2 regions of the Streptomyces sp. NPDC093801 genome follow, and region 1 is predicted to be linked to the other one. Evidence: riboswitches for the same ligand, from Rfam matches in the RefSeq annotation. Region 1 holds a riboswitch; the other holds the start of a gene.
What was found. Region 1 has a riboswitch for cobalamin ahead of metE (5-methyltetrahydropteroyltriglutamate--homocysteine S-methyltransferase). Riboswitches for the same ligand answer to the same signal wherever they lie in the genome.
Positions count from the first base shown of each region.

Region 2: it holds a riboswitch for cobalamin, as region 1 does, so the genes downstream of both, AB0469_RS01560 (acyl-CoA thioesterase) here and metE (5-methyltetrahydropteroyltriglutamate--homocysteine S-methyltransferase) in region 1, are expected to answer to the same signal.

Region 1 is NZ_JBFBDP010000004.1:153,658-157,837, reverse strand. Features, by position in the region: gene metE (5-methyltetrahydropteroyltriglutamate--homocysteine S-methyltransferase) at 1-2,096, opposite strand, end outside; cobalamin riboswitch at 2,265-2,491, opposite strand; partial or broken gene AB0469_RS05955 (serine/threonine-protein phosphatase) at 2,646-2,828, opposite strand; gene AB0469_RS05950 (DUF5655 domain-containing protein) at 3,119-4,015, shown strand.
Region 2 is NZ_JBFBDP010000001.1:329,815-333,994, forward strand. Features, by position in the region: partial or broken gene AB0469_RS01545 (MFS transporter) at 495-895, opposite strand; partial or broken gene AB0469_RS01550 (phosphotyrosine protein phosphatase) at 931-1,110, shown strand; partial or broken gene AB0469_RS01555 (hypothetical protein) at 1,225-1,416, shown strand; cobalamin riboswitch at 1,414-1,645, shown strand; partial or broken gene AB0469_RS01560 (acyl-CoA thioesterase) at 1,845-2,186, shown strand; gene AB0469_RS01565 (ECF transporter S component) at 2,211-3,035, opposite strand; gene AB0469_RS01570 (ATP-binding cassette domain-containing protein) at 3,032-4,180, opposite strand, start outside.

The sequences.
Region 1 (4,180 bases):
CGGGGGTAACCGTGCTCGGCCAGCTCGTCCGCGACCTGCATGTGGGAGCGGGCGGCCTCCAGGCTGATGACGTCGGCGTCGAGGTCGTCGATGGCCTGGACGATGTCGCCGAACTCCGCGTAGCACATGTGGGTGTGGATCTGGGTGTCCGGCCGGACGCCGCTGGTGGTGAGCCGGAAGGACTCGGTCGCCCAGGCGAGGTACTCGGCGTGGTCGGCGGCCCGCAGCGGCAGCGTCTCGCGCAGTGCCGGCTCGTCGACCTGGATCACCGAAGTCCCGGCCGCTTCCAGATCGCCGACCTCGTCGCGCAGTGCGAGCGCCACTTGGCGGGCGGTGTCGCCGAGCGGCTGGTCGTCGCGTACGAAGGACCAGGCGAGCATGGTGACAGGGCCGGTCAGCATGCCCTTGACCGGCTTGGAGGTCTGCGATTGGGCGTACGTGGTCCAGCGCACGGTCATCGGCTCCGGGCGGGAGATGTCCCCGGCCAGGACCGGCGGCCGGACGTAGCGGGTGCCGTACGACTGCACCCAGCCGTGCTGGGTCGCCACGTAGCCCGTCAACTGCTCGGCGAAGTACTGCACCATGTCGTTGCGCTCGGGCTCGCCGTGCACCAGGACGTCGATGCCGGTCTTCTCCTGGAACGAGATCACCTCGCGGATCTCGTTCTCGATCCGCTCCTCGTACCCGGCCGCGTCGGTCCGGCCGGCCCGCAGGTCGGCGCGGGCCACGCGCAGTTCGTCGGTCTGCGGGAACGAGCCGATGGTGGTGGTCGGCAGCAACGGCAGGCCCAAGTGGGCGCGTTGTGCGACAGTCCGCTGCGCGTAGGGCTGGGAGCGCCGTCCGTCCGCATCGGTGACGGCCGCGGTGCGGGCGCGGACAGCCGGGTCGTGGGTGATGGCGGAATGGGCGCGCGAGGCGAGGTCGGCACGGTTCGCAGCCAGCTCCGCAGCGATCACGTCGGTGCCCTGGGCGAGACCGCGGGCGAGGGTGGTGATCTCGGTGGTCTTCTGGCGGGCGAAGGCGAGCCAGCGCCGGATCTGCGGATCGATGTCCCGCTCGGCACTCGCGTCGAGCGGTACGTGCAGCAGGGAGCAGGAGGCGGCGACGTCGACCTGGTCGGCGAGGCCGAGGAGGGTGCCGAGAGTGGTCAGGGACTTCTGGTAGTCGTTGATCCAGATGTTCCGGCCGTTGACGACGCCCGCGACCAGGCGCTTGCCCGGCAGCCCGCCGACGGAGGCGAGGGCGTCCAGGTTCGCGGCGGCGGAGTCGGTGAAATCGACGGCGAGACCCTCTACCGGGGCGGCGGCGAGGACCTGGAGAGCCTCGCCGAGTCGGCCGAAGTAGGAGGCCACGAGCACCTTGGGCCGCTCCGTCAGCGCACCGAGCTCGCGGTAGGCACGGGCGGCGGCGTTCAGGTCAGCCGGGGTGCGGTCCTGGACCAGGGCGGGCTCGTCCAGCTGCACCCACTCGGCGCCCGCGGCGCGCAGCTCGGCCAGGACCCGGGCGTAGACGGGCAGGAGCCGGTCGAGCAGCGTGATCGGCTGGAAGTCGGCGGCCACGCCCGGGGCGGGCTTGGCCAGCAGCAGGTACGTGATGGGGCCGACGAGGACCGGGCGCGCGGTGTGGCCGAGCGCGACGGCCTCCTTCAGCTCGGCGACCTGCTTGGTGGAATCGGCGGTGAAGACAGTGTCCGGGCCGAGCTCGGGGACCAGGTAGTGGTAGTTCGTGTCGAACCACTTGGTCATCTCCAGCGGCGCCACGTCCTGGGTGCCGCGGGCCATCGCGAAGTAGCCGTCGAGCGCGTCGGCGGCGACCGCCGTCCGGTGCCGCTCGGGGACAGCGCCGACCATCACACTGGTGTCGAGTACGTGGTCGTAGTACGAGAAGTCACCGGTCGGCACCTCGTGGATACCGGCGTCGGTCAGCTGCTGCCAGTTCGAACGGCGCAGGTCGGAGGCGGTCTGCCGGAGGGCGTCGGCTGTGACGCGGCCCTTCCAGTAGCCCTCGATCGCCTTCTTCAGTTCGCGGTTCTGTCCTTGGCGGGGGTAGCCGTACACGGTGGCTCGTGCTGCCGCGGCTGCGGGCTTCGCTGTCACGGAACTCTCCTTCGCGAGATGTGTCCAGAACATCCCGGACGACGGGACGCGGACGCGAAGGGACGACAGAACGCGCGGACCACGCCGCGGGAGGGAACACCGCACGTGCCGCTCGCTGTGTACGCCGACCCGCCCACGAGGTCACCGGGATGTCCGCATGCGGCATACGTCCGCGTGCGGGCAACGGGCAGGTCTTCGGACTCGCGGGCACGCCTGCCGGTCTCCCGGCGGGCACCTACTGGCCGTCGCTTCCCAGGACCGTTGTCCGGTCCCAGTGCGTATGACGGCGGTCGTTCCCGCTCACCGCTGCGGGGCAGTCCCGGATTCCCACCGGGTTCCCTCTTACGACGCATCCCGCCTGGCGGACGGGGCGAACCAGCTGCCCGGCCAGAGTAGGGTGCCCGATCGCTCAGCGACGAGTAGTGTCCACGATTCGGACACTGGAATGAGATACCTGTCGGGTGTGGTGGCTGGGGATCGGTGTTGTGAGACCACCGGGATCGGGAGGTGGTGCGCTGATGTGGTTGCCGTCGACCAGGTCGTGAGGTGGCCGCCGAACGCCACCGTGATCGCGGGCGCTGCCACCAGTAGTGGACCGAGATGGATGTGCGGCGGAGCCAGAACATCCACTACGCACACGGTGGCGATCAGCCCGAGCGGAATCATCAGCAGCGCGGGCGCATGCCCTGGCTGCCAGAAACGCCGGACGTCCAGCCATGCGTGAAGGGTCATGACTCAAGCCTTCCATCCTGGCCGGACATGGCCGCCACCTCGGCGCCTGCCGCTTCGGCTTTCAGCCCGAGCCGCAGGTGGACCAGCGTGACCAAGGGTGCGCCGATCAACACAGCGGCAACCGCGATCCGCCTGACTGGCATCACTCCTCCTCAGCGGCGTCGTGATCGCGCAGGGACCAGACCACCAGGCAGCCTCGGGAACTGATATCGCTCCCAAGGTGGTTAGTGCGCCTAAAGCTGGCGGAAATATCCCTCGACCTGCGGGTGTTACCCGTCGGCAAAGGCGACATGGGGGTGTTGAGTCTGAAGCTGTTCTACACGAAGGGCGGAGTGGCCGAGGTCACGCCGAGCTTGGCCGAAGCTGAGGCTGATGTGCAGAGCCTGGTCGAGGGGGCGATGGAGGCGATGCTCGGAGTGCGATTCCTTGCCTCCGAGTACAGCACCGGACCCGCGCACGGTGGACGCATCGACTCGCTGGGGCTCGACGAGAACGGTGCTCCGGTGATCGTCGAGTACAAGCGTGCGACCGACCCAGGGGTCATCAACCAGGGCCTTTTCTATATGGCGTGGCTGGTGGACCACCGGACTGAGTTCCAGGCGCTGGTGCGCGAGCGCCTCGGGACGACCGCAGCTTCGCAGGTGTTGTGGAGCACGCCCCGGTTGATCTGCATCGCCGGCGACTTCACCCGCTACGACCTTCATGCGGTGCGCGAGCACAGCCGCTCGATCGATCTGGTCCGCTATCGCCTATACGGCGAACACCACATCGCGCTCGAGACGGTTGCCGCTTCGGTGCTTGGCCGGACCAAAGCGCCCACGCGTATCCGTCGTGTCGGTGCTGCCGGCACCCTGCCCGCCCAGCGGGCCCCTCAGGCAGTCGCCTACCTGGCGTCGGCGGTGGACGCGCTGCTGCTGGGGCTGGGGGACGACGTCAAGAAGGTCAGGCGCCAGCAGTACGACGCCTACCAGAGGCTCCGGAACTTCGCCTGCGTGACGCCACGACAGGACAAGCTCCTCGTGTACCTCAAGGCCACTCCTGCGGCCGTCGACCTCGTGCCGGGCTTCACCAGGGACGTGACCGGAGTGGGGCACCACGGCACCGGCGACCTAGAGGTCCGGCTGCGCTCCGAGGAGGACGTCGAGCGAGCGGTGGAGCTGTTCCGGCTGTCCTACGCGGCGGCGTAGGAGTCGTCGACTGGACGCCGAGATCGTTCCGGGACACCAGAGCGGGGCGTGCGTGAGTGACGGCGGGAGTGAGGGTTCTCGGCGGGGGGCCTTTCGACGTGGCGGACAGGACGCGGCGGTGGAGTTGTCCATGTTCCGCACGATCCCCGGTTTCGGAAACCGGGG
Region 2 (4,180 bases), on a different contig from region 1:
CTTCCGGAGCCGTGCGGGCGACCGCCGGCCCGGCCCCCCGCTGTCTCGCCCGGAGGTCAGCATCGCCGGAACGGGGTCCGGTCTCATGCTGAGTGTTTGCTGACCTGGGCCCGGTCATCATGGCCCTGACCTGCACAGATGACCAAATGTCAGATGTTGGACTTGATCATGGTGCGCAGCATTTTGGACTCCTAGAAGACGGCTCCCTGCCAGCTTTCTGCAGGTCAAGGGCACTACGCACTCTACACGGAGGCATGTTGAGACGAAGATAAAAAGGAACATCGTCCTCGCTGTCGAGAAGCCTCGCAGCCTGCGCTTCTGCGTTAACAGGGCTGTTCTGACGCCGCCGACCAGGCGTCACGTCAGACAGCTCCTCAGGAATACTCAGGGACTGATGCTGACCAGATGCTGACTTTCCTGACGCCACATCAGGTGTGCTCCCGGACCAGTCTGGGACCAAATTCCGGCCAGCACCCACCCTGACTCACGCTCGATCATGGACGAGGGCTTCGCGGTCTTTGTGCGCAGACTCCGAGGGCTGTCACTGCGGCAGTGATCGACAGCGCTGCAAGTAAAGAGAACAGCGCAGGGTAGCCGCCGAGTGGTCTGGCCAGGACGGCACCGGCGAAGGGGACGAAGGCGGCTGCGGCGTGGGCTGGGGCTCCGAGGAGTCCGGAGAGCCGGCCGTAATGGGTGGTGCCCCACCGGTCGGTGACGGCAGTGGCCTGGAGGAGGGTGAGGTTGCCGCGGATCACTCCCGCGAGGACCGACACGGCAACGAGTAGGGCGTACGGGCTGGCGACGGTGGCGAGGCTGCGGTGGAAAGGGTGCCGAGGGCGATCAGGGTGACGGTGCGGGCGGTGACGCCCAAGTGGCGGGCAAGGGTGGCGTAGAGAACGCCGGCCACGCCCCCAGAGGGCCGCCGGCTTCCTGTGCCACCTCGCCGGGGATCGCGTCGAGGTCCGGTCCGCAGATTCCGTGCCCGGCGACGCGATCAACCCGTCCGCCGTGGCCGCCATGGCCGAGCTCGGCATCGACATCTCCGCCCAGAGACCGAAGGTACTGACCACCGAGGCCGTCCAGGCATCCGACTACGTGAGCGCCATGGGCTGAGGCGACGCCTGCCCGTACTTCCCCGGCAAGAAGTACCTCGACTGAACTGATCGGCTGACGGACACCTCACTGGGGGCGGCGTGCCATAGGCCAGGCGCACGAACTTCCCACTTCGCCGAGTACCGCGCCGGGCTGGAGGCCGCCGGGTTCACGAACGTCCAGATCACCACGACCCACCCGGTGGCCGACGGCATCCGGGCATGGGCTCCGACCAGGCGAAAGCTGTCGGGTGAGTCTTCTGGCCAGGACATGAGACATACGCCATCCGGTTCAGCCGCCGAAATGCTCGGAGCTGTGACCTAGGGTGAGGGCGCAGCTGGTTCGCCCCGTCCGCCAGGCGGGATGCGTCGTAAGAGGGAACCCGGTGGGAATCCGGGACTGCCCCGCAGCGGTGAGCGGGAACGACCGCCGTCATACGCACTGGGACCGGAGAACAGAACGGTCCCGGGAAGCGACGGTCAGTAGGTGCCCGCCGGGAGACCGGCAGGCGTGTCCGTGAGTCCGAAGACCTGCCCGCTGCCCGTGCGCGACGAGCGCGTACGGAGACCCGAGGGCCTCGTGGGCGGGCCGGCGGCAGCGGGCACCACCAGTCCCGTCGCTCCTTCGCGCCCGCGGCACGCCGTCGGGTCGAGCCACGACTCGCGAAGGAGAGTTCCGTGACCACGGACACCACCGCAGGCTCCCGCGCCCACAAGGCGCCGGCCGACTCCCGTGTGACCCTCGCCCACATCATGAGCGAGCACGACACGAACCTCTACGGCACCATCCACGGCGGCGTCGTCATGAAGCTCATCGACGACGCGGCCGCAGCGTCGGCGGGCCGCCATGCCGACGGGCCAGCCGTGACGGTCTCCGTGGACCGCATGACGTTCCTCGCCCCCGCCCGCGCCGGGGACCTCCTCACCGTCCACGCCCTCCTCGAACGCGCCGGCCGGACCTCCATGACGGTGGCCGTACGCGTCACCGCCGAACGCTGGAACGCCACCACCACCCCCGCCACCGACGTGGCCACCGCCCTGCTGACCTTCGTCGCCATCGATGCCGAGGGCCGTCCCCGCCCGGTCCCCGGCCTGTTGGAGGTGTAGGCAGGTCCGTTGTCAGGCCCCGGCCGCGTCCGTGCGCTCGGGCGAGCGGCTGAAGCGGACCGGGGCCTGGAAGCGGGCCTTGCGGGCGGCTCGGCGGAAGACGGTCAGGACGGCCGGGCCGGCCAGGCAGATGCAGATGAGGTTGGTGACGGCCCGGCCGGTGTCCCAGCCGAGGGAGGTCGCGAGGTCGAAGGCGAGGTAGCGCTGGAACTGCTCGGTGAAGGGCAGACCGGGCAGGTACGCGATGGAGCTGTTGGGGTCGAGGGAGAAGGGCCAGAAGGAGAGGTTGAGGAGGAACCCGAAGAGGTACCCGGAGACCGAGCCGTAGGCGGCGAGCATGAGCACCTCGCGGCGGCCGGTGGCCCTGGGCAGGAGGCCCGCGAGCATGCTGACGAAGGCGCAGCCGAACATCTGGTACGGCATCCAGGGCCCGACCCCGCCGGTGATCAGCGCGGAGGCGAAGAGCGAGGTGCAGCCCAGCGTGAAGCCGAAGCCGGGCCCGAAGACGCGGCCGGCGAGGACGAGGATGAAGAAGACAGTCTCGATGCCCGCGGTGCCCGCGCCCAGGGGGCGGATGGCCGCATTGACGGCGGACAGCACGCCGAGCATGGCGAGGGCCTTGGAGTTGATGCCGCCCTCGGCGATCTCCGAGATGACGACGGAGAGGACGATCACCAGCAGCACGCCGAAGATCAGCGGCGGGGCGTAGTTCGAGCCGAACTTTCCGGGGGCGACGAGGAACGGCCAGAAGAAGGCCACGATGCCGAGGAAGGCGGCCAGGGCGATGACCAGGGCGGCACGCGGGCCGATGCGGATGGCGGGGCTGAGCGCGGTCATGGGGCCGTGTCCGTTCCGTCGTCGTCACTGAGGGCGTCGACCGCCTGGGCGACGGTGAGGTACGGGTGCGGTGCGAGGATCTTCGCGGTCTGCGGGGCGAAGACCGGTGAGGCGACGATAACTTCGGTGGTCGGACCGTCGGCCACGATGTCCCCGTCGGCCATGACCACGACGCGGTCGGCGGCTCGGGCGACGAATTCGACGTCGTGGGTGGAGATGACGACGGCCCGGCCTTCGGCGGCCAGGTCATCGACGATCCGGATCAACTGCTCCTTGGCCCGGTAGTCCAGTCCGCGGGTCGGCTCGTCGAGGAGCAGGACCTCCGGTGCCGCGGCCAGTTGGACGGCGAGGACCAGGGCGAGCTTTTGTCCCTCGGAGAGGTCGCGCGGATGGGTGGTGTCGGGTATGCCGGGCGCCAGGCGATCCAGGAACGCGCGGGCCGGGGTTCCGTTCGCAGTCACTCCCGACTCGGCGTCGGCCTGCTCGAGTTCCTGCTTCACCGTCTCCAGGTACAGCAGGTCCGTGGGGGTTTGCGGAACCAGACCCACGAGCTTGCGGGCCTCGGCAGCAGGAAGCTTGCGAGGATCGGCCGGCTTCCCCGGGCCGGATGGTATGCCCACCGAGCCCGCGGTGCGGGGGCCCGACCCCTGGAGGGCCCACAGAAGGGAGGACTTGCCGGAGCCGTTGCGGCCCATGAGCGCGGTCACCTCACCGCCGTGCAGGGTCAGGTCCACCTCACGGACGGCCGGTACGCCGTGGTAGGTCACGGTCACGCGGCGGGCGGTCAGGAGAGTGCTCCGGTCCGACGCGGTCAGGGGGCGGGCCGGACCGGGGACCGTGCCGGCCAGCCGGGTACGTACGGGCGCGGCGGCGCGGCGGGCGTCGCGGATCGACAGGGGCAGCGGGTCCCAGCCCGCGGCACGGCCCAGTTCCACGATCGGCGGCGCGATGGACGTCGTACGGAAGACCTCCGCGGGCGGGCCCGAGACGACGCGGCCGTCGCCGGGCAGGTGGATGACGCGGTCGGCGTACTGGACGACGCGCTCCAGGCGGTGTTCGGCGAGGAGGACGGTGACGCCGAGGTCGTGGACGAGGCGGGTGACGGCGGCCAGGACCTCCTCGGCGGCGGTCGGGTCAAGGGCGGA